Regions from separate parts of the Bradyrhizobium sp. B117 genome, predicted to be linked through region 1. Evidence: predicted binding sites of a transcription regulator. Region 1 holds the regulator's gene; each other region holds the start of a gene.

Region 1 (7,103 bases):
GGATGGAGCGCAGCGTAATCCGGGCCCACTCCGTCTGCGGACGCAAACCCGGATTTCGCGGAGCCTGTCATCGGGCGGCGCTTCGCGCCGACCCGTTGGCTCCATCCTGGCTACAGGTGAGATTACTTCACCGCGTCGAAGCACCAGGCCAGAATGCCCTTCTGCGCATGCAGACGATTTTCTGCCTCGTCGAACACGACCGATTGCGGGCCGTCGATCACTTCGTCCGTGACCTCCTCGCCGCGATGGGCCGGCAGGCAGTGCATGAACAGCGCGTCGGGCTTGGCCAGCGACATCAGCTTGGCATTGACCTGGTAGGGCTTGAGCACGTTGTGACGGTGCTCGCCTTCCTTGTCGCCCATCGACACCCAGGTGTCGGTGACGACGCAGTCGGCGCCCTTCACGGCGGCCTCGGGATCGGTGCCGAGCACGATCGGCGCGTTCGTCGCCTTGATCCAGTCGCGCATCACCTTCTTCGGCGCGAGCTCCGGGGGCGTTGCGACATTGAGCTTGAACTTGAAGCGCTCGGCGGCGTGGGCCCAGGAGGCCAGCACGTTGTTGTCGTCGCCGGTCCAGGCCACCGTCCGGCCCTCGATCGGGCCGCGATGCTCCTCATAGGTCATGAGGTCGGCCATCACCTGGCAGGGATGCGAACGCCGCGTCAGGCCGTTGATGACGGGCACGGTCGCGTGTTGCGCAAGCTCCAGCAGCGCCTCGTGGTTGAGGATGCGGATCATGATGGCGTCGACATAGCGCGACAGCACGCGCGCGGTGTCGGCGATGGTCTCGCCGCGGCCGAGTTGCATCTCGGCGCCGGTGAGCATGATGGGCTCGCCGCCGAGCTGGCGCATGGCGACGTCGAACGACACGCGGGTGCGGGTCGAGGGACGCTCGAAGATCATCGCCAGCGTCTTGCCTTCGAGCGGCTTCACCGGCTGGTGGGCCTTCTGCTTCGCCTTCATCGCGGAGGATGCGGCGAGCATCCGCTTGAGCTCCGTCAGCGGCAGCTCGTTGATGTCGAGGAAATGCTTGGGTGAACTGGTCATCAGCTTGCCGCCCGCTTGTTGCCGGCAAGCGCCGTGCAGGCGCGCTCGAGCCGCGCGACGCCATCCTCGATCTCGGCTTCGGTGACGACGAGAGGCGGCAGGAAACGCACGACATTGTCGCCGGCGCCGACGGTGAGCAATTTTTCGTTGCGCAGCGCCGCGACGAGATCGGCGGAGGGCACCACGGCCTTGATGCCGATCAGGAGGCCCTCGCCGCGCACTTCGCTGACGACATCGGGATGACGATCGATCACGGAGGCGAGCTTCTGCTTGAGCAGCAGCGACATCTTCTGCACGTGATCGAAGAAGCCGGGCTTGAGCATGACGTCGAGAACGGCGTTCGCAGCCGAGATCGCGAGCGGATTGCCGCCGAAGGTCGAGCCGTGCGAGCCAGGGCCCATGCCGGCCGCCGCCTCCGCGGTCGCGAGGATCGCGCCGATCGGGAAGCCGCCGCCGAGCGCTTTGGCCAGCGACATCACGTCAGGCGTCACGCCGGTGCGCCGGTGAGCGAAGAGATCGCCGGTACGGCCCATGCCGGTCTGCACCTCGTCGAACGCGAGCAGCAGGCCCTTGTCGTCGCAGAGCTGGCGCAACGCCTTGAGGAAGGCGGGCGGCGACGAACGCACGCCGCCCTCGCCCTGGATCGGCTCGATCAGGATGCCGGCGGTCTGCGGGCCGATCGCCTTCTTCACGGCCTCGATGTCGCCATGCGGCACCTGGTCGAAACCGTCCATCGGCGGACCAAAACCTTCGAGATATTTTGCAGCCCCCGTCGCAGCCAGCGTTGCCAGCGTGCGGCCGTGGAAGGCGCCTTCGAAGGTGATGATGCGGTAGCGCTCGGGATGCCCCTTGGAGAAATGATGATGGCGGACCAGCTTGATCACGCCCTCCAGCGCTTCGGCGCCGGAATTGCAGAAGAAAACGAAGTCCGCAAAGCTCTCGCTGCACAGGCGCGCGGCGAGCTTCTCGCCGTCCGGGCTCTGGAACAGGTTCGACATATGCCACAGCTTCGTCGCTTGCTCTTGCAACGCCTTGACGAGCGCGGGATGGGCGTGGCCGAGCGCGTTCACCGCGACGCCCGAGGTGAAATCGAGATAGCGCTCGCCATTGGTCGCGATCAGCCAGCAGCCTTCGCCGCGCTCGAAACCGAGGTCGGCCCTGGCGAAAACGGGAAGCAAATGCGGCGCGGCGCTGTTGGTCATGACGATCACTTGGATGTTGCGGACGGCCTGAATGCGTTGCGCAACGCACCATTGACCGGCCCGGAAAACGAAACGTGCCGCCTTTTAAGGGCGGCACGTGCGACTATCTTATGCCTGGTGAGACGGGTGTCAATGCCGCCCGGAAAGCCCCGGGAAACGCTGAATCCGTAGTCTTGCGGTGCCGATTTTGCGGGATTTTCACCACGGAACATGTGGAAGCGAGTCGGCGGACTCTTGCGCGCGAGTCACGCCATATTGTAGCGTTTGGACTGTCAGATACGACATCTCGTGCAGCAGTTCTGATCCCAAGAGTCCTCATGTACCGGCGTAAACGTTCGGGCGCACCTCGCGTGCCCGGCGAGCCTTAAGGGATTCTGGCGGCACGGGTTTTTCAAGGCTTAGGCATTCGCTGTGAGGCCCCAGGATGGCTGGCCGGCAGCGAGGGAAAGGGTGCAATGACGGTTTTGACCTGGTCCGATGATCGCGTCGAGCAGCTGAAAAAGCTCTGGGAGGCCGGACTTTCGGCCAGCCAGATCGCGGCCGAGCTCGGCAATGTGACCCGCAATGCCGTGATCGGCAAAGTGCACAGGCTCGGCCTGTCCGGCCGCGCCAAGAGCCCCTCATCGGCAGCGCCCCGGCCGCGCAAGGCCCGCCCCGCGCAGCACATGATGCGCGTGAGCCGTCCGATCTCGCGCGGCAATACCGCACTGGCGCAGGCCTTCGAGGTCGAGGTGGAGGCCGAGCCGGTCACCTACGACAACGTGGTGCCGATGAGCCAGCGGCTGTCGCTGCTGGAGCTGAACGAGGCGACCTGCCACTGGCCGGTCGGCGATCCCTCGAGCCCGGATTTCTTCTTCTGCGGCGGCAAGGCGCTCTCCGGCCTGCCCTATTGCGCGCAGCACTCGCGCGTCGCCTACCAGCCGGCGGCGGATCGCCGCCGTGCGCCGGCAAAGCCCGGCACGCGCTGAACACTGCTTCAAACGACATCGTCCCGGCACGCGGCCGGGACGACCCGAGACATATAAAAAGCGCGCCACTTGGCGCGCTTTTATTTTGCACGCTTGCAATCGTACTTACGTCTGCTCCGCCTTCGCGAAGCGGTCGTCGAGCGCGTAGCCGGCACCGCGGACGGTGCGGATCGGGTCCTGCTCGCGGCCAAGATTGAGCAGCTTGCGCAGACGGCCGATATGCACGTCGACGGTGCGCTCGTCGATGTAGATGTCGCGGCCCCAGACGCTGTCCAGCAGCTGCTCGCGCGAGAACACGCGGCCGGGATGCTCGAGGAAGAACTCCAGCAGGCGATATTCGGTCGGGCCGAGATCGATCGGCCGGCCCGAGCGCGCGACGCGGCGCTTGTCGCGGTCGAGCTCGATGTCGCCATAGGCGAGCACGGTGGCGAGCCGCTCCGGGCTTGCGCGACGCAGGAGGCCCTTCACGCGCGCCAGCAGCTCCGGCACCGAGAACGGCTTGACGATGTAATCATCGGCGCCGGTCGCAAGACCCCGCACCCGCTCGCTCTCCTCGCCGCGCGCGGTGAGCATGATGATCGGGAGCTGCTTGGTCTCCGGGCGGGTGCGCAGCCGCCGGCACAGCTCGATGCCGGAGAGGCCCGGCAGCATCCAGTCGAGCACGATCAGGTCGGGGATGTGCTCCTTGAGACGGGTGTCGGCGTCGTCGCCGCGCATCACCGTCTCGACGTCATAGCCGTCGCCTTCGAGGTTGTAGCGAAGCAGCTCGGTGAGAGCTTCCTCGTCTTCAACCACCATAATGCGTGCGCCCATGGTGTCGTCGCTCCTTGACTCTTCAGCTATTCGGGACCGTCGTGGCAAAGGTCGTCATGTCACCCTTCGGCCGCTTGTCGGTGATCGCCTGGCCCTCGATCATGTAGAACACGGTCTCGGCGATGTTGGTGGCATGGTCACCGATGCGCTCGATGTTCTTGGCGCAGAACATCAGGTGGATGCAGAACGAGATGTTGCGCGGATCCTCCATCATGTAGGTGAGGAGCTCGCGGAACAGCGAGGTGCAGATGGCGTCGACTTCCTCGTCGCCCTTCCACACCGCCATCGCCGCCGGCAGGTCGTGCGCGGCGTAGGCGTCCAGCACCGACTTGACCTGCTGCTGCACGAGGTCGGTCATGTGCTCGAGGCCGCGGAACAGCTTCAGCGGATGGAAGTCGGTCTCCAGCGCCGCGACGCGCTTGCCCATGTTCTTGGCGAGGTCGCCGATGCGCTCGAGATCGGTCGCGACGCGCATGGCGCCGACGATCTCGCGCAGGTCCACCGCCATCGGCTGGCGCCGGGCGATGGTGAGAACGGCACGCTCCTCGATCTTCTTCTGGAGTGCGTCGATGTCGGCGTCGGTGGTGACGACGCGCTGGCCGAGAGCGACGTCACGGCGGATCAGCGCGTCGACGGAATCGACGATCATGCGCTCGGCAATGCCGCCCATCTCGGCGACCAGGCGGGTGAGCTCCTGGAGGTCGGTGTCGAAGGCCTTTGCGGTATGTTCAGAACCCATATCCCGTCTCCTCAGCCGAACCGGCCGGTGATGTAATCCTGCGTGCGCCGATCGCTCGGCGACGTGAAGATCTTGCTGGTGTCGTCGAACTCGATCAGCTCCCCGAGATACATGAAGGCGGTCTTGTCGGAGACGCGGGCCGCCTGCTGCATGTTGTGGGTGACGATCGCGATCGTGTAGTTCTCGGAGAGCTCCTGGATCAGCTCCTCGACCTTGGCGGTCGAGATCGGGTCGAGCGCCGAGCAGGGCTCGTCGAACAGGATCACCTCGGGCCGCACCGCAACGGTGCGGGCGATGCAGAGGCGCTGCTGCTGGCCGCCGGAGAGCGACAGGCCGGACGCGTTGAGCTTGTCCTTGACCTCGTTCCAGAGCGCGCCGCCGCGCAGCGCCTTCTCCACGCGGTCGTCCATCTCGGATTTCGAGATCTTCTCATAGAGACGGATGCCGAACGCGATGTTCTCGTAGATCGTCATCGGGAACGGCGTCGGCTTCTGGAACACCATGCCGACGCGGGCGCGCAGCAGGTTGAGGTCCAGCTTGGGGTCGAGGATGTTGGTCTGGTCGAGCATCAGCTGACCGGTGACGCGCTGGCCCGGATAGAGGTCGTACATCCGGTTGAAGATGCGCAGCAGGGTCGACTTGCCGCAGCCCGACGGGCCGATGAACGCCGTGACGCGGTTGGTGCCGAGCGTCAGGTTGATGTTCTTCAGCGCGTGGTGCTCGCCGTAATAGAAGTTGAGGTTGCGCACCGTCACCTTGGCCGGAGCTTCGGGCAGCGGCTGCGAGCCGTGCTGAACGGGCGTACTGACGGTAACTGACATATCGCTCATTTTGCGGTCCTCTCGGCGCTCAGGATGCGCGCGCCAATGTTCAGGGCAAGCACGGTCAACGTGATCAGCAGGGCGCCGCTCCAGGCGAGTTGCTTCCAGTAGGCATAGGGGCTCTGCACGAAGTTGTTGATGGTCACGGGCAGGTTGGCCATCGTCTTGTTCAGGCTCAGGCTGAAGAACTGGTTCGACAGCGCGGTGAAGAGCAGCGGCGCGGTCTCGCCGGCGACGCGGGCGGTGGCCAGCATCACGCCGGTGATGAGGCCCGAGCGCGCGGCGCGATAGGCGATGCGCTTGATCACCAGCGAGCGCGGCAGGCCGAGCGCGGCAGGCCGAGCGCGGAGGCCGCCTCGCGCAATGCGTTCGGCACCAGGAGCAGCATGTCCTCGGTCGTGCGCAGCACCACCGGGATGACGATCACCGCGAGCGCGAGGCAGCCCGCGATCGCCGAGAAGCCGCGCATCGGCACCACCACCGCGCCGTAGATGAACAGGCCGATGATGATCGAGGGCGCCGACAGCAGGATGTCGTTGATGAAACGGATCACCGAGGTCAGCTTGTCGTTGCGGCCGTACTCGGCGAGATAGGTGCCGGCGAACAGGCCGAGCGGCGCGCCGATGCCGACGCCGAGCACCGTCATGATCACCGAGCCGACGATGGCGTTGAGCAGGCCGCCCTCGGTCGAGCCGGGCGGCGGGGTGTTTTCGGTGAAGACCTGAAAGTTGAGCCCGCTCAGGCCGTTGTAGAACAGCGTCAGCAGGATCAGCGCGAGCCAGGTGACGCCGAAGGCGGCGGCGGCAATGCAGAGCGCGCGGATGACGATGTCCATGCGGCGGCGGCGTGCGTAAATCGGGTTCATGTTACTTTCCCGCCTTCTTTTCGAGACGCAGCAGCATCAGGCGCGCGGCCGCGAGCACGAAGAACGTCAGCACGAACAGCAGCAGGCCGAGCAGGATCAGGCCGGACTGGTGCAGGCCGTCGCTTTCGGCGAACTCGGATGCGATCGCCGCCGAGATCGTGGTGCCCGGGGCGAAGATCGACGAGGAGATGCGGAACGAGTTGCCGATGATGAAGGTCACCGCCATGGTCTCGCCGAGCGCGCGGCCGAGCGCCAGCATGACGCCGCCGATGACGCCGACCCGGGTGTAGGGGATCACGACGCTGCGGACGACCTCCCAGGTGGTGCAGCCGACGCCGTAGGCGGCTTCCTTCAACACCGGCGGCACCGTCTTGAACACGTCGACCGAGATCGAGGTGATGAAGGGGAGCACCATGATGGCGAGGATCAGCGAGGCGTTGAACAGGCTGAGATAGGACGGGGGACCTGCGAAGATCGCGCCGAGCACGGGGATGCCGTCGAAGATCTTGATCATGAACGGCTGGAAGGTGTTGGCCAGGAACGGGCCCAGCACGAAGAAGCCCCACATGCCGTAGATGATCGAGGGGATGCCGGCGAGCAACTCGATCGCCATGCCGATCGGGCGGCGCGCCCATTGCGGGCAGAGCTC
Region 2 (7,103 bases), 4.5 Mb from region 1:
GACCCGTTTCCCTTGGACCGCCGCTGCCAGGTTCGATTGCGTACAGGCAGGGAACCAAGCCGCTGCTCGAGGGGTTGTTGCTTTTTATCCCTCGGGCGAAATCGAGCCTTGGAGGCCAAATGGTTACTGCCGCGCAATGCTTGGAACTGGCACAGCGATACAGAACACTTTCTCAAAAATCCGGCATCTCCAAAGACCGCGCTTTCATGATGAAGAATATTGCGAGAAGCTTTGCTGGTTTGGCAGGTCAATTGGATCGACTTGAAGCGCTGACCAGAGATGAACAGCAAACGTAACCCGGCGACGGGGGCGGCGCCTGAGCGCGAAGCCGGGAGCCTGCCGAATCGACCGATGATTTACCGAATTTCCGGCGGAGTGCCGGCCGGCATCGCTGAGCGAATGAGGTACCTCGAAGGAGGTACACTGAATTCACTCTTGAAGTACTTGACCGGACGATCCTTGCATTGCGGATGGGTGAAATCGATCCGATCCGCGATCGCCATACGCGTCACAAGCACCCGAAGCACGTTGACGAGGATGACGGGATACGCGTCTTTCGTGGCCTGCTAATCGGCGGGGCGGTGAGCCTGCTGCTCTGGTTATTCATCGCACTTTCATTGACAATGATCATCAAGAGTCTCCACTTCTCTGAAGAGAGCGAACGAGCACCCCTGAAAGAGCGAACCAGGTGATGACCGGCGCGTCCGCTCGGGCGGCGACGAACGCTCGGGACTTACGGCTGGTTGCGAAGGAACGCACCATCCATCAGCACATAATAAGCCCAGCTCATGATGTCCTGGGCAACGGCGCGCCCGTAGGGGCGGCGTCGTCGCTGGCGAGCATGTCACTGCCGCCGGTTTCGGCGGCGGCAGCGACGTGGGTATCGATGATCAACGCTTGACGGTCACCGTTTGGGGAGCGACGCCATCACCTCTCCCGCGTCTCCGTCCTCGAGGCAAGGCGTAACGGTCAATGGGAGCAGGTCAGACCATTGCGCGAGCCAACGATACATGGCTTTTGGATCACTCGATTCAGAGATCGCAAATCCCTGTCCATTCATGCCATGCCAACGACCCAGCATCTTGACGCCCTCGGGTGGCGCGCCACCGGTCTCCAGAAAGCGGGCGACGGCTGCATTGAAGGTGCCTTGGGGTACGCTCCAGGTGGTTATGAATTTCATGCGATTCTCCCATCACTAGAATTATCGGATGAATGTCGCGGCTGTGCCGCAGGCGCACGATAGCGCCGGCGGCTCGAATAACAACGGCCAATGAACCGGTGCGTCGGTTTGATCCAACGCGCCGTCCTCGGGCACGGTCCCGATTCTTCCCTTCCGGCGCAGAACGGACCTGCAAACCGTAAGAGGGCTATTTGCCATCGTTCCAGATGTCGGTGGCGAGCTTCCAGTCGTCTCCGACTTTCTCCCACACAACGACATATTTGCCGGTGATTTCCTGCGGTGCCGATCCCTTGGTCTTCAGGACGAACGTGCCGATCTCGCGTGCCGCGGAAGGGCCAAGCGGTTTGACGTCCACCGTTGTGAGCTTCGGATCGGTCGCTCGTTCAGCCATGCCTTTCCACATTGCCTCGATGGCTGTTCGGCCCTGCACCATCGCGGAGCCGGGCGGGAATGCGATCGCGTCGGCGGTGTAAAGGGACGCAATCCCGGCAAAATCGCCCTTGTTGAACAGTTCGATCCATTTCGCATTGTTTGCGTCGATCTCGGCCTTCTGGGCCAAAGCCGGCGCGCTCAACGAGATCACGATTGCCATCACCGATGCTATGTTGCGCATGATCATCTCCAGACCCGATGTACGACGCGGCTGCAGGGCAGCCGTCTGTCTCGAAGTGGATGCGTTGAATGACACATCCCAGACCGGGCCAGGCGCAACAGCAATTCCGGGGGATTACCGTCAGCACCATTGACGAAGCCGCGCGGTAGAGATTGCAGGCGCTTCGCGTAACCGAAACCTCGGTGCCGGGCTTCGCTGGCGTGCTGCTAGGACCTAGCGCAGCTTATTGATCTTTGGTGCATGAGCCGGGTGTTTGCGCGCGGCCCGAGGACACTCCGCGACGTGTCCATTGATGCCCAGACACGAGCGTCCCGCGCAGTCCTGCGATGATGCCAATATGCCGGTGTTTTGCCCGACGTGTCAAATGGCGCGGCGTACGCGGTAAGTCATTGACCCGCCATGCCTCGGCTACTGTGCATGGGGTTGTTTTCGAACTTTTGGTTTGGAGCACCTCGTGCGAGGCGCGCCTCTCACGCGCTCTCCGTCTCCCGGTGCACGTCGTGCACCACGAGGCCCATGCCTTCCTCCGGCATCTTGATCCAGTCCCGGCGCTTCAGCGTGCGCTTGGTGTCCTCGTAGCCGCTGGTCCAGTGCTCGCGCATCGAGGTGCCCGAGAACTCGTGGTCCTTGGCATCGCCCTCATAGGCCTTCTGCTGGTAGATCAGATGCAGGATCGCGATCTCCGGCATGTTGCGCAGGCTCGCCTTGAGCTTGCGCTCTTCGTCGGACAGCTGCTCCTCCGGCAGCTTCGCCAGCGCCTTGTAGAGCAGGACCTTGAGATTGTGGGTGCGGCGGTAGACGTCGGTGTTGTGGCGCGTCCGCGAGGAATACATGATGTCCTTGTGGCGGGCCATCACGTCCTGGATCGAGCGTGGCAGCACGCCGCGGGCGCTGAACAGGTCGACCTGGAACACCAGCGAGTTGAGCGCGTCCTCCTGGTCGAGCAGGTGCTGCAGCGGCGTGTTGGAGACGATGCCGCCGTCCCAGAAATGATCGGTGCCGATCCGCACCATCGGCAGCGCCGGGGGCAGGGCACCGGAGGCCATGATGTGCTCCGGCTCGATCTCGTCATGGGCGTTGTCGAAATAGATGAAGTTGCCGGAGAGCACGTTGACCGCGCCGACCGCGAAGCGGACCTTCTTCTCGTTGATGAGGTCGAAGTCGACGAGCTCGAGCAGGCTCTCCTTCAGCGGCATCGTGTCGTAATAGCTGGTGGCGGTCCTGGCGCCGACCGGGCTGAACCAGGGATTGATCTGGTGCGGGGTGAAGAAGCCGGGCTGGCCCATCGCCGACGTCATCCAGGCGCTGGTGAGATTGCGCCACTGGCGGAAGACGTCGCCATCGGGCGTGTAGTGCCAGATCTTGCGGTTGGTGATGCGCTCCCAGAAGATGCGCAGCGCCTCCAGCCGCTTCTCCGGCTTGTTGCCGGCGATGATGGCGGAATTGATCGCACCGATCGAAACACCGCAGACCCAGTCGGGCTCGATGCCAACCTCATGTAGCGCCTGGTAGACGCCGGCCTGGTAGGCGCCGAGCGCGCCGCCGCCTTGCAACACCAGCGCGACGCGATCGCAGCGCTCGGGCCTCCAGCCGCGCGAAGGGGGCTGATGTGTCGAATGTGTCGGTTGCGACGTACGGGCGTCCATGGTGATGCCTCCTGCCTATTCCGGACGATTGCGTCCCGCGGTGACGGCCTGATGACAATTGCGGCGCCGATGCATCGTCCGCATGCACGGTGGCCGCAGCCGGAATGGCGGCGGGTCGCGCGGCTGACGGAAATCCTTCACATCGCAGTCAATGACGGCGGCTAGCAATTTGCATAATATCCGTGAGCCGCCGGGCCAGCGTCACAGAGGCATCACACAGGAGATCATGATGCGCAGGGAAGACGTGCTGAGACTTCCGTCCATGCCGGCTGCGGGACCGAGCTATCCGGCCGGCCCGTACCGCTTCGTCAACCGCGAATTCCTGGTCATCACCTACGAGACCGACCCGGACCTGATCCGCGCCGGCCTGCCTGAGCCGCTCGAGCCGATCGACCAGCCGATCGTGCATTACGAATGGATCAAGATGCCGGACTCCTCCGGCTTCGGCAGCTACACCGAGTCCGGCCTCGTCATCCCCGCGCGCCTCAACGGCGAGGAGGTGAACTTCGTCTCGCAGATGTATCTGGACGACGATCCGCCGATCGCCGCCGGCCGCGAGATCTGGGGCTTTCCCAAGAAGTATGCCCACCCCAAGCTCGAGATCGTCAAGGACACGCTGACCGGCACGCTGGAATATGCCGGCCAGCTCGTCGCTATGGGCACGATGGGCTACAAGCACGAGAGCATGGCCGGCAACGGCGATCTCACCCGCGCGACGCTGTCGAAGACGCAAGTTAATCTGAAGATGATCCCCGGCGTCGATGGCTGCCTCGAGGTCTGCCAGCTCGTTGCGATCAACCTGATCGACATCGTGCCGAAGGGCTCGTGGATGGGGCCGGGCCGGCTGCATCTGGTGCCGCACGTCAATGCGCCGGTTGCCGACTTCCCGGTTCGCCGCTGCCTCGGCGCGCACCATTACATCGCCGACCTGACGCTGCCGTTCGGCCGCGTCGTGCACGACTATGTCAAGGAAGCCGAAGCCGCCGCGACGGGGCTGGCCGCCGAGTAGGGCGGCTCGCCATCATCAAACTGTAACAAAGCCGTAATTGAGTACCCGTGGGTCCGGAAGATGCCGTCAGCCATCTTCCGGAGCGGGGCATCTGTTGACGGTTGGGGTTGGCCATGGCTGAGCCGGCAAAGCTTGTCAGCGCGATAGAGAACACAGAGCCCGCCATTCCCGGCCTGGTCTGGGCGTTTCGCCTGCACGCCGACGGCAGCGCCGAGGCGCTGCCGATCGACCGGCCGATCGAGTTCAGCCATGATGGACGGCTCTGGCTGCATTTCAACCTGACAGATGGTCGCGTGCGGCCGTGGATCGCGGCATCGCCGCTGCCACCGCTCGCGCGCGAGCTGCTGCTGTCGAACGATACGTTCCAGCAGCTCCACGTCATCGACCATTGCGTCTACGGCGTGTTCTCCGATCTCGTGCGCGAGATCGACAGCGCGACGGAAGAAACCGCGTTCCTGCGCTTCGCCATGACCGAGCATTTGCTGGTCTCCGGCCGCCATCAGGCGTTGTGCTCGGCGGATGCGACGCGGCGCGTGCTCGAAGGCGGCTACCGCGTCGACAATGTCGCCCATCTCCTGGAGAAGATCGTCGACGAGGTCGCCGACACGCTCGACCGGATGGTCGACAAGCTCGGCCAGGAGATCGACGACATCGAGGAGCGCATTCTTGCCGATGACGCCAAGCCCGAGATGCGTCGCAATCTCGGCCGGCTGCGCCGGACCTGCGTCAGGCTGCATCGCCAGCTCACCGGATTGCGCGTGCTGTTCCACCGCCTCGACCAGAAGAACACCGACCATCTCGCGCCCGCGCTACGCATCCATGCCGGCAAGCTGGCGCAGCGGCTCGACGGCCTCGACCACGACATCGTCGAGCTGCGCGAGCGCAGCCGCCTGCTCGAGGAGGAGCTTCGCTTCAAGAACGAGGAGGAAAGCAATCGCCACCTCCACACGCTCTCGATCGTGACCTCGCTGCTGCTGCCGCCGACGCTGATCACCGGCATCTTCGGCATGAACACCAAAGGCCTGCCGCTCACCGATGTCGACGAGGGATTCATCTGGGCGGCTGCGCTGATGATCTGCTCGGTCGGTGCGGCCTATCTGTTCATGCGGCGCACAGGCATCTTCAAAAAATAGCCTGCCGTGATCGCGACTGCCCATAGATTGCTGATGCAGGGCGCCGCCGCCATTGCGCTCGCCCTGGCGAGCACGGACGCATTCGCCGGCGCCAAGGACGAGAGCGCGGCCGAATGGCTGTTTCCGAAATGGTTCAACGAGTGGCATGACGGCCTCGCCAACAAGGGCCTGAACTTCGGCGCCACCTACATCGCGGATAACATCGCCAACGTCGCCGGCGGCGTGAAGCGCGGCGCCATCCATTTCGGCCGGCTCGACCTGTCGGTCGATGCCGATCTCGACAAGCTGGTCGGCTGGACCGGCGGCCGCTTCTACGCCAATGGCTTCGTGATCTATGGCCAGGGACTCTCGCGCAACTACGTGGTCAATCTCGCGACCATCAGCGAGATCGAGGCGCTGCCGGACCAGCGGCTCTACAACGCCTATTTCGAGCAGAGTTTCTTCAACGACCGCCTCAACATCAGGGCTGGCCAGCAGGCCGCCGATGTCGAGTTCTTCGACAGCGAGACCGACGATCTCTTCATCAACGGCACTTTCGGCTGGCCCGCGATCAAGGCGAGCAACCTTCCGGCCGGTGGCCCGGCGCCGCCGATCGCGGTGCCCGGCATCCGCGTCAAGGCCACGCTGTCGGACCGGGTCACGCTGTTCGGTGCAGTGTTCAACGGCGATCCGTCCGGCCCGGGCGATCAGGATCCGCAGCTGCGCGACCATCATGGCCTCGCATTCCGCGTCAACGATCCGCCCTGGGTGATCGGCCAGGTTCGCTTCAACTACGACATCGATGTCGGCGGCCGCCCGCTCGCCGGCAATTTCACGCCCGGCGCGTGGAAGCATTATGGTTCGTTCGACAGCCAGCGCTTCACGGCGGAGGGACAATCGATCGCCGACCCTGACGGCAGCGGCCTTGCGGCCAAGCTTCATGGCAATTACGGCATCTTCGCCGTGGTCGAGCAGGTGCTCTACCGTCCACCGGAGGTCAAGGAGAACAGCACCTCAGCCTCGCTCCCCGGCGTCACCGCGTTCGGCCGCATCGCCTACAGCCCGCCGGATCGCAATCTGATCGACCTTTATCTGGACGGCGGCATCGGCTTCGTCGGCTTCACGCCGGGCCGTCCGCTCGACCGTTTCGGCGTGGCCATGGCCTATATGCGGATCTCGAACACGGCGCGCAATCTCGATCTCGACACCAATTTCTACACCGGCGTGCAGGGGCCGGTGCGCAGCAATGAGACCTTGCTCGAGATGATCTACGAGGCGCACATCAAGCCGGGCTGGCTGATTGCACCTTACTTCCAATACGTGTGGCGGCCCTCCGGCGGCATCCCCAATCCGAACGATCCGACCGGTGTCTCGCGGATCGGTGACGCCGCAGTGTTCGGCGTCACCACCACGATCAGATACTAAGCCATTGCAGGTTTCGGCTGTGGCTTGGGCTGCCGCGACAGCGCCAGCACGATCAGCGAGGCGAACACGCAGAGCGCGCCGGCGATGAAGAACGCAGGCAGATAGCTCTGATAGACCG
Region 3 (7,103 bases), 610 kb from region 1:
GATGTCGGCGCCAAAATGCTTCAGCATCAGTTCGGTGTGGTCGCGGCTGGCCTCGCTCTCGATCACGGTCGTGGCGCCCGGCGCGGCGAGGCCCGCCAGCAGCACGGCCGATTTGATCTGGGCCGAGGCGACCGGGGTCTTGTAGGTGATCGGCAGCGGATCGCGCGCGCCCTGGACGGTCAGTGGCAGGCGGCCACCCTCGCCGCCGGAGACGACCCTTGCGCCCATCTTTTCGAGCGGATCGAGGATCCGGCGCATCGGACGGCTGCGCAAGGAGGCGTCGCCGTCGAAAATCGCCGAGATCGGGCAGCCGGCGACGGCGCCCATAACCAGCCGGCAGCCGGTGCCCGAATTGCCGAAATCCAGCGCCATCTTGGGCTGTGCAAAGCCTCCGACGCCCACGCCCTGGACCTTCCAGGCGAAATCGCCGGTGCGCTCGACCTGGGCGCCGAGGGCCTGCATGGATTTGGCGGTGTTGAGGACGTCCTCGCCCTCGAGGAGGCCCGAAATCCTGGTCTCGCCGACCGCGAGCGCGCCCAGGATCAGGGCGCGGTGGGAGATCGACTTGTCCCCGGGCACCCGTACTTTCCCGGTCAGGGGACCGCTGGCGCGCGACCGAAGGGGCGTCGGCTTGTCGGAATGGGTCACGTTATGTCCTTGGATAGGCCCGAAATATCCCTGCGGGGCTCGCGGGGCAGGTACCACATGGTCTCCCCGGCGTCACGGGCATGTCTTTCTCCCGTAATGCGCTATTGACAGCGGGCCGCCAACTAGCCAAGTGAAGCACCGCTTTTCAGACATTCCCAGGATTCCTGCCGTGGCCAAGTCCGAACTCGGAACCAAACGTATTTGCCCGACCACGGGCAAGAAATTCTATGATCTCAACAAGAATCCGGTGATCTCGCCTTATACCGGCGAGGTGGTTCCGATCGCCCCGGTTGCCCCTGCTCGCGCGCCCCGTGGCGCGGAAGCCCGCAGCATGGCCCAGGACACCGCGCCGGAGCCGGCCGAGGCCGAAGAGTTGGTCTCCCTCGAGGAGGCCGATGCCGAGGAGAACACCGGCAAGGTCAAGGCCGTGGTGCCCGAATCCGAGGACGATATCGAAGTCGACGAGACCCTCGACGACGACGATGACGATGATTCGACCTTCATTGCCGACGAAGAAGAGGGCGATGAGGACGTGACCGACATCATTGGTGATGTCGGAGGTGATGAAGAGACTTGAGATCAGCCCTGATCTGTGAAAAAGGGTGCACCGCGCGAGTCGGAAGGCTCGCCGGTCGGGAGTGATCCCCCAGGATCATCCCAGGACTTAAGGGGCCATAGCTCAGCTGGGAGAGCGCTTGCATGGCATGCAAGAGGTCGGCGGTTCGATCCCGCCTGGCTCCACCAGCCTTCGCGAAGCGAAGGCTGTCGCGCCGAAGCCCGCAGGGCGTAGGCGGGGCTCCAACGAATTCCCCTACTCCCCGATCACCGCATTCAGTCGGTCCCTCAGCGCGACGATCTCGTCCTTCATCGCCACCAGCTCCGACACCGAGCAGTCCGACGCCGCCAGGATCGACTGCGGCACGCTGCGGGCCTTTTCCTTCAGCGCGTGGCCCTGCGGCGTCAGCGCGATCAGCACCTGCCGTTCGTCCTCGCTGGAGCGGGTACGCCTGACGAGATGCGCGGCCTCTAACCGCTTCAAGAGCGGCGTCAGCGTGCCCGAATCCAGGAACAGCTTCTCCCCGATGTCCTTGACCGGCACGTCGTCGCGCTCCCACAGCACCAGCATCACCAGATATTGCGGATAGGTCAGGCCGAGCCGGTCGAGCAGCGGCTTGTAGACGCGGTTGAAGGCATGCGCGGCCGAATAGACCGCAAAGCAGATCTGGTTGTCGAGGCGCTGCGGGTCCAGCGCCGGCACTTTCCGAGGCATAACGAATCTCACGAGGTTTCTCCCATTCTGGGGCCGGCCGGCGGCATATTCAATTGCGGACAATTAAATGTGAGGCCGCGCAATTTCAATTGCGCACAATCTAATTGTCTGCGATATAGGGCGCGTCCCAACCCGGAACCCCCAAGGGAGACGAAAATGTCCGTGAACGTCCTCTACAAGACCAGCGCAAAAGCCACCGGCGGCCGCGACGGCCATGCTGCGACCCTCGACGGCGCGCTCGACGTCAAGCTCACCACGCCGAAGGAGCTTGGTGGTGGCGGCGGCGCCGGCAACAATCCCGAGCAGCTGTTTGCGGCCGGTTATGCCGCCTGCTTCATCGGCGCGATGAAATTCGTGGCCTCGCAGGGCGGCCCGAAGGTTCCGGCTGACGCCTCCGTCACCTCGACCGTCGGCATCGGCCCGCGCTCTGAAGGCGGCTTCGGCCTCGACATCGACCTCGCCGTCTCGCTGCCGGGCCTTGCCCGTGCTGAGGCCGAGGCGCTGGTCGCCAAGGCGCACCAGGTGTGCCCGTACTCCAATGCGACGCGCGGCAATGTCGACGTTCGCCTGACGGTCGTCTGATCAAAGGGCGGATTGGCTGGCCCGGGATCCCCCTCGGGCCGGCCGCTTCCGCTTGATTTGCCACGCCGCGGGATTGCCGTGCGGCCGTGCATGCGGCCCTACGCCCGGCGCCATTGCTGGCGCAAACAAACCTCGCTAGGCCTGTGATCAAACGACCGACACAGGGAAGCGAAGGCATGACTGAAGCCGCCAGTTCTGGAGCAGCATTGGGCGCAATGAGCGGGCTGCGCGTCATCGATCTCACGCGCGTGCTCGGCGGTCCCTACTGCACCCAGATCCTCGCCGACCACGGCGCCGACGTCATCAAGGTCGAGCCGCCCGCAGGCGACGAGGTGCGCGAATGGGGCCCTCCCTTCCACGAGGAGGATGCGGCCTATTTCGTCGGCATCAACCGCAACAAGCGCTCGATCGGCCTCGACCTCGCTGCCGAGGGCGGCCGCGTGGTGCTGCTGAAGATGCTGGAGACGGCCGACGTCCTGATCGAGAATTTCAAGCCGGGCACGCTGGAGAAATGGGGCATCGGCAACGAGGTCTTGCGCGAAAAATTCCCGCGCCTCGTGCATTGCCGGATCTGCGGCTTCGGCGCCGACGGCCCGCGCGGCGGCAATCCCGGCTATGACGCGATCATCCAGGCCATGACCGGCATGATCGCGGCGACCGGCTCGCCCGAGAGCGGACCGATGCGGATCGGCGTGCCGCTCGTCGACATCACCACCGGTCTTTACGCCGCGATCGGCATCCTGATGGCGCTGTCGGAGCGGCAGCGCTCCGGCAAGGGCCAGTTCCTGGAGACGACGCTGTACGAGACCGGCCTTGCCATCATGCATCCGCACACGGCGAACTATTTCATGCATGGCAAGCCGCCTGGCCTCACCGGCAACGAGCACCCGAACCTCGTGCCCTACGCGATCTTCCCGACGAAGACCGACAACATCTTCATCGGCGTCGGCAATGACGGCACCTTCCGCAAGCTCGCCAAGGAGATCGGCAAGCCCGAGCTCGGCACCGATCCGCGCTTTGCCCGCAACAAGGACCGCATCGCCAACCGCGAGGCGCTGCGCGCCGAGCTTGCCGCCGTGTTCAGCCAGCACGAGGCCGAGCCGCTGTGCAATCGCCTGCTTGCGGCGGGTCTGCCCGCAGGCCCGGTGCAGAAGATCGACCAGGCGTTGACGAACCCGCACACGATCGCGCGCGGCGATGTCATCGAGAAGGACTGGTACAAGGGCGTGGCCTCGCCGATCCGGCTCGATCGCAGCAAGCCGAGCCTGCGCCGCCTGCCGCCGAAATTCAGCCAGCACGCGGCCGAGGTGCTGGGCGAGTTCGGCTACTCCAAGTCCGAGATCGACGCGATGGTCGAAAAGGGCACAGTCTGCGGCCCCGAGCGGAAACGCTGAGATAAGATAGAGATCGAGCGACAGCGCAGGTGCGCTCCCCTCCCCCGCCTGCGGGGGAGGGTTGGGGAGAGGGTGTCTCCGCAGTGAGACTCCCCCAGAGGATAGAGCCCTCACCCGGATCGCTTCGCGATCCGACCTCTCCCGCAAGCGGGAGAGGCTAAGGGAGCCCGGAGCCACATCCGTGCTCACCAACATCATTCCGCGCTGACGGCGCTCTCCTTCCCTCATCATCCATGCCGCAGTGCGGCGCGAGCCGTGCATGGGCACCGCGAACGGCGGAGGCCCGTCCGTGGCGCCTTCGCCTATTTGACGACTTCCCTTTTGGCCGCGCTTGCTGCTTTCGTTTCTCCCGCTTACACAGTCATGTGAACGTCATATGGCGCTGCTAGCGCAAGCGCCTCTTCATTGACGGGCAAGGGAGGTTTTCTTGATGGCTCTTCGACATTTTGGCGCGGCTGCAGCTGTTGCACTCACGGTTGGTCTCGGCGCCTCGCCGGCCCTGGCCGTGACCGAAATCCAGTGGTGGCATGCGATGACCGGCGCCAACAACGACGTCATCGTCAAGCTCGCCAACGACTTCAACGCGTCGCAGAGCGACTACAAGGTGATCCCGACCTACAAGGGCAACTACCCCGATACGATGAACGCCGGCATCGCTGCGTTCCGCGCCGGCAACGCCCCGCACATCATGCAGGTGTTCGAAGTCGGCACCGCGACCATGATGGCCGCGACCGGCGCCGTGAAGCCGGTCTACAAGCTGATGGCCGAGACCGGCGAGAAGTTCGATCCGAAGAACTACCTGCCCGCGATCACCGGCTACTACTCGACCTCGAAGGGCGAGATGCTGTCGTTCCCCTTCAACTCGTCGTCCACCGTGATGTGGGTCAATCTCGACGAGCTGAAGAAAGCCAATGTCGAGATCCCCAAGACCTGGCCTGAAGTGTTCGAGGCCGGCAAGAAGCTGAAGGCCGCCGGTCACGACACCTGCGGCTTCTCCGGCTCGTGGGTCACCTGGGTCAATCTCGAGCAGCTCTCGGCCTGGCACAACGTGCCGCTCTCCAGCAAGGCCAACGGCCTCGACGGCTTCGACACCGTGCTCGAATTCAACGGCCCGCTCCAGGTCAAGCATCTCGAAAACCTGGTCGAGCTGCAGAAGACCAAGGTCTACGACTACGCCGGCCGCACCAACACCGGCGAAGGCCGCTTCACCTCGGGTGAGTGCCCGATCTACCTGACCTCGTCGGCGTTCTTCGGCAACGTCAAGGCGCAGGCCAAGTTCAACTTCACCGCCGTGCCGATGCCCTATTATCCCGACGCCAAGGGCGCGCCGCAGAACTCGATCATCGGCGGTGCTTCGCTCTGGGTCATGGGCGGCAAGCCGGCCGACGATTACAAGGGCGTCGCGAAATTCCTGACCTTCCTCTCCGACACCGATCGTCAGGTCTACATCCACAAGGCCTCGGGCTATCTGCCGATCACCAAGGCGGCCTACGCCAAGGCGAAGGAAGAAGGCTTCTACAAGGACCAGCCCTATCTCGAGACCCCGCTGCTCGAGCTGACCAACAAGGAGCCGACCGAGAATTCGCGCGGCCTGCGCCTCGGCAACATGGTTCAGCTGCGTGACGTCTGGTCGGAAGAGATCGAGCAGGCGCTGGCCGGCAAGAAGACCGCCAAGCAGGCGCTCGATGCCGCCGTCGAACGCGGCAACACGATGCTGCGGCAGTTCGAAAAGACCGCCGTGAAGTAAGGCGACTGCGGCAGGCCGGTCGCCCGGCCTGCCGCTCCCCGGGGCATCATGCAAAAGCAAGCCGTTTTCCAATCGAGGCTATTGCCCTACGCGCTGGTTGCCCCGCAACTCGCGATCGTCCTGATTTTCTTCTACTGGCCGGCCCTGCAGGCGGTGATCCAGTCGTTCCTGCTCCAGGACGCCTTCGGCCTGTCGTCGAGCTTCGTCTGGTTCGACAACTACATCGAGCTGTTCAGGGATCCCGCCTATTTCGCAACGATCGTCCGGACCTTCTTCTTCTCGTTCGCGATCGCGATCTCGTCACTGTCCTTCGCGCTGCTGCTCGCCGTGATGGCTGACAAGCCGCTGCGCGGCTCGATGCTCTACCGCACGCTGCTGATCTGGCCCTATGCGGTGGCGCCGCCTGTCGTCGGCGTGCTCTGGATCTTCATGCTGCATCCCTCGCTCGGCGTGCTCTCGCGATACTTGCGCGGCCTCGGGATCGACTGGAATCCGCTGCTCGACGGCAATCAGGCCGCGGCGCTGGTCATCCTCGCCGCCGCCTGGAAGCAGATCTCCTACAACTTCCTGTTCTTCCTCGCCGGTCTCCAGAGCATCCCGAAAAGCGTGATCGAGGCCGCCGCGATCGACGGCGCGCGTCCGATGCGGCGGTTCTGGACCGTGATCTTCCCGCTGCTGTCGCCGACCATCTTCTTCCTGCTGGTGATCAACATCGTCTACGCCTTCTTCGACACGTTCGGCATCATCGACACCATGACCCGCGGCGGCCCCGGCACGTCGACCGTCACGCTGGTCTACAAGGTCTATTCCGACGGCCTGCTTGGCGGCAATCTCGGCAGCTCCGCGGCGCAATCGGTGATCCTGATGATCATGGTCATCGTGCTGACGGGAATCCAGTTCCGCTTCGTCGAACGCAAGGTGACCTACTGATGGTCGAGGAAGAGGGCTTTCGGCGCTACGTCGCGCACATCATCCTCTGGATCGGGATCGCGATCGTCGCATTCCCGGTCTACATCGCCATCGTCGCCTCGACCCAGGACAACGCGCTGATCGCCAACGGCCAGATGTCGCTGCTGCCGGGCGGTCATTTCTTCGAGGTCTATTACCAGACCATCTTCGTCGGCACGAGCGGCTCGACCCGCGAGCCGGTCGGCAACATGATGCTGAACTCGCTGGTGATGGCGCTGGCGATCGCAATCGGCAAGATCGCGATCTCGATCATCTCGGCCTATGCGATCGTGTATTTCCGCTTTCCATTCCGGATGGCGATCTTCTGGATCATCTTCATCACCTTGATGCTGCCGGTCGAGGTCCGCATCTATCCGACCTACAAGATCGTCGCCGACCTGCACATGCTCGACAGCTATGCGGGCCTGGCGCTGCCGCTGATCGCGTCGGCGACCGCGACGCTGCTGTTCCGCCAGTTCTTCATGACCGTGCCGGACGAATTGCTGGAGGCCTC

The links. Region 1 encodes PhoB, which activates phosphate uptake and scavenging genes when phosphate is short. Its sites were predicted from a motif close to TGTCATNNANCTGTCAT; they were not measured.
Region 2: a site for PhoB is predicted at 3,480-3,496, ahead of AAFG16_RS29255 (acetoacetate decarboxylase). Genes of this name have one in related genera too.
Region 3: a site for PhoB is predicted at 4,254-4,270, ahead of ugpB (sn-glycerol-3-phosphate ABC transporter substrate-binding protein UgpB). Genes of this name have one in related genera too.

The regions. Positions count from the first base shown of each region.
Region 1 is NZ_CP152414.1:470,905-478,007, reverse strand. It holds gene argF (ornithine carbamoyltransferase) at 123-1,046, opposite strand; gene AAFG16_RS02240 (aspartate aminotransferase family protein) at 1,046-2,248, opposite strand; gene AAFG16_RS02235 (GcrA family cell cycle regulator) at 2,704-3,216, shown strand; gene phoB (phosphate regulon transcriptional regulator PhoB) at 3,322-4,029, opposite strand; gene phoU (phosphate signaling complex protein PhoU) at 4,052-4,768, opposite strand; gene pstB (phosphate ABC transporter ATP-binding protein PstB) at 4,780-5,598, opposite strand; partial or broken gene pstA (phosphate ABC transporter permease PstA) at 5,595-6,454, opposite strand; gene pstC (phosphate ABC transporter permease subunit PstC) at 6,456-7,103, opposite strand, start outside.
Region 2 is NZ_CP152414.1:5,956,676-5,963,778, reverse strand. It holds gene AAFG16_RS29280 (hypothetical protein) at 120-296, shown strand; gene AAFG16_RS29275 (hypothetical protein) at 471-692, shown strand; gene AAFG16_RS29270 (DUF3303 family protein) at 905-1,180, opposite strand; gene AAFG16_RS29265 (SgcJ/EcaC family oxidoreductase) at 1,368-1,793, opposite strand; gene AAFG16_RS29260 (patatin-like phospholipase family protein) at 2,264-3,439, opposite strand; gene AAFG16_RS29255 (acetoacetate decarboxylase) at 3,669-4,448, shown strand; gene AAFG16_RS29250 (transporter) at 4,562-5,581, shown strand; gene AAFG16_RS29245 (carbohydrate porin) at 5,588-6,985, shown strand; gene AAFG16_RS29240 (MFS transporter) at 6,982-7,103, opposite strand, start outside.
Region 3 is NZ_CP152414.1:9,891,511-9,898,613, forward strand. It holds gene aroA (3-phosphoshikimate 1-carboxyvinyltransferase) at 1-648, opposite strand, end outside; gene AAFG16_RS46835 (TIGR02300 family protein) at 818-1,225, shown strand; tRNA gene AAFG16_RS46840 (tRNA-Ala) at 1,317-1,392, shown strand; gene AAFG16_RS46845 (MarR family transcriptional regulator) at 1,460-1,918, opposite strand; gene AAFG16_RS46850 (organic hydroperoxide resistance protein) at 2,075-2,500, shown strand; gene AAFG16_RS46855 (CaiB/BaiF CoA-transferase family protein) at 2,677-3,894, shown strand; gene ugpB (sn-glycerol-3-phosphate ABC transporter substrate-binding protein UgpB) at 4,325-5,641, shown strand; gene ugpA (sn-glycerol-3-phosphate ABC transporter permease UgpA) at 5,690-6,571, shown strand; gene ugpE (sn-glycerol-3-phosphate ABC transporter permease UgpE) at 6,571-7,103, shown strand, end outside.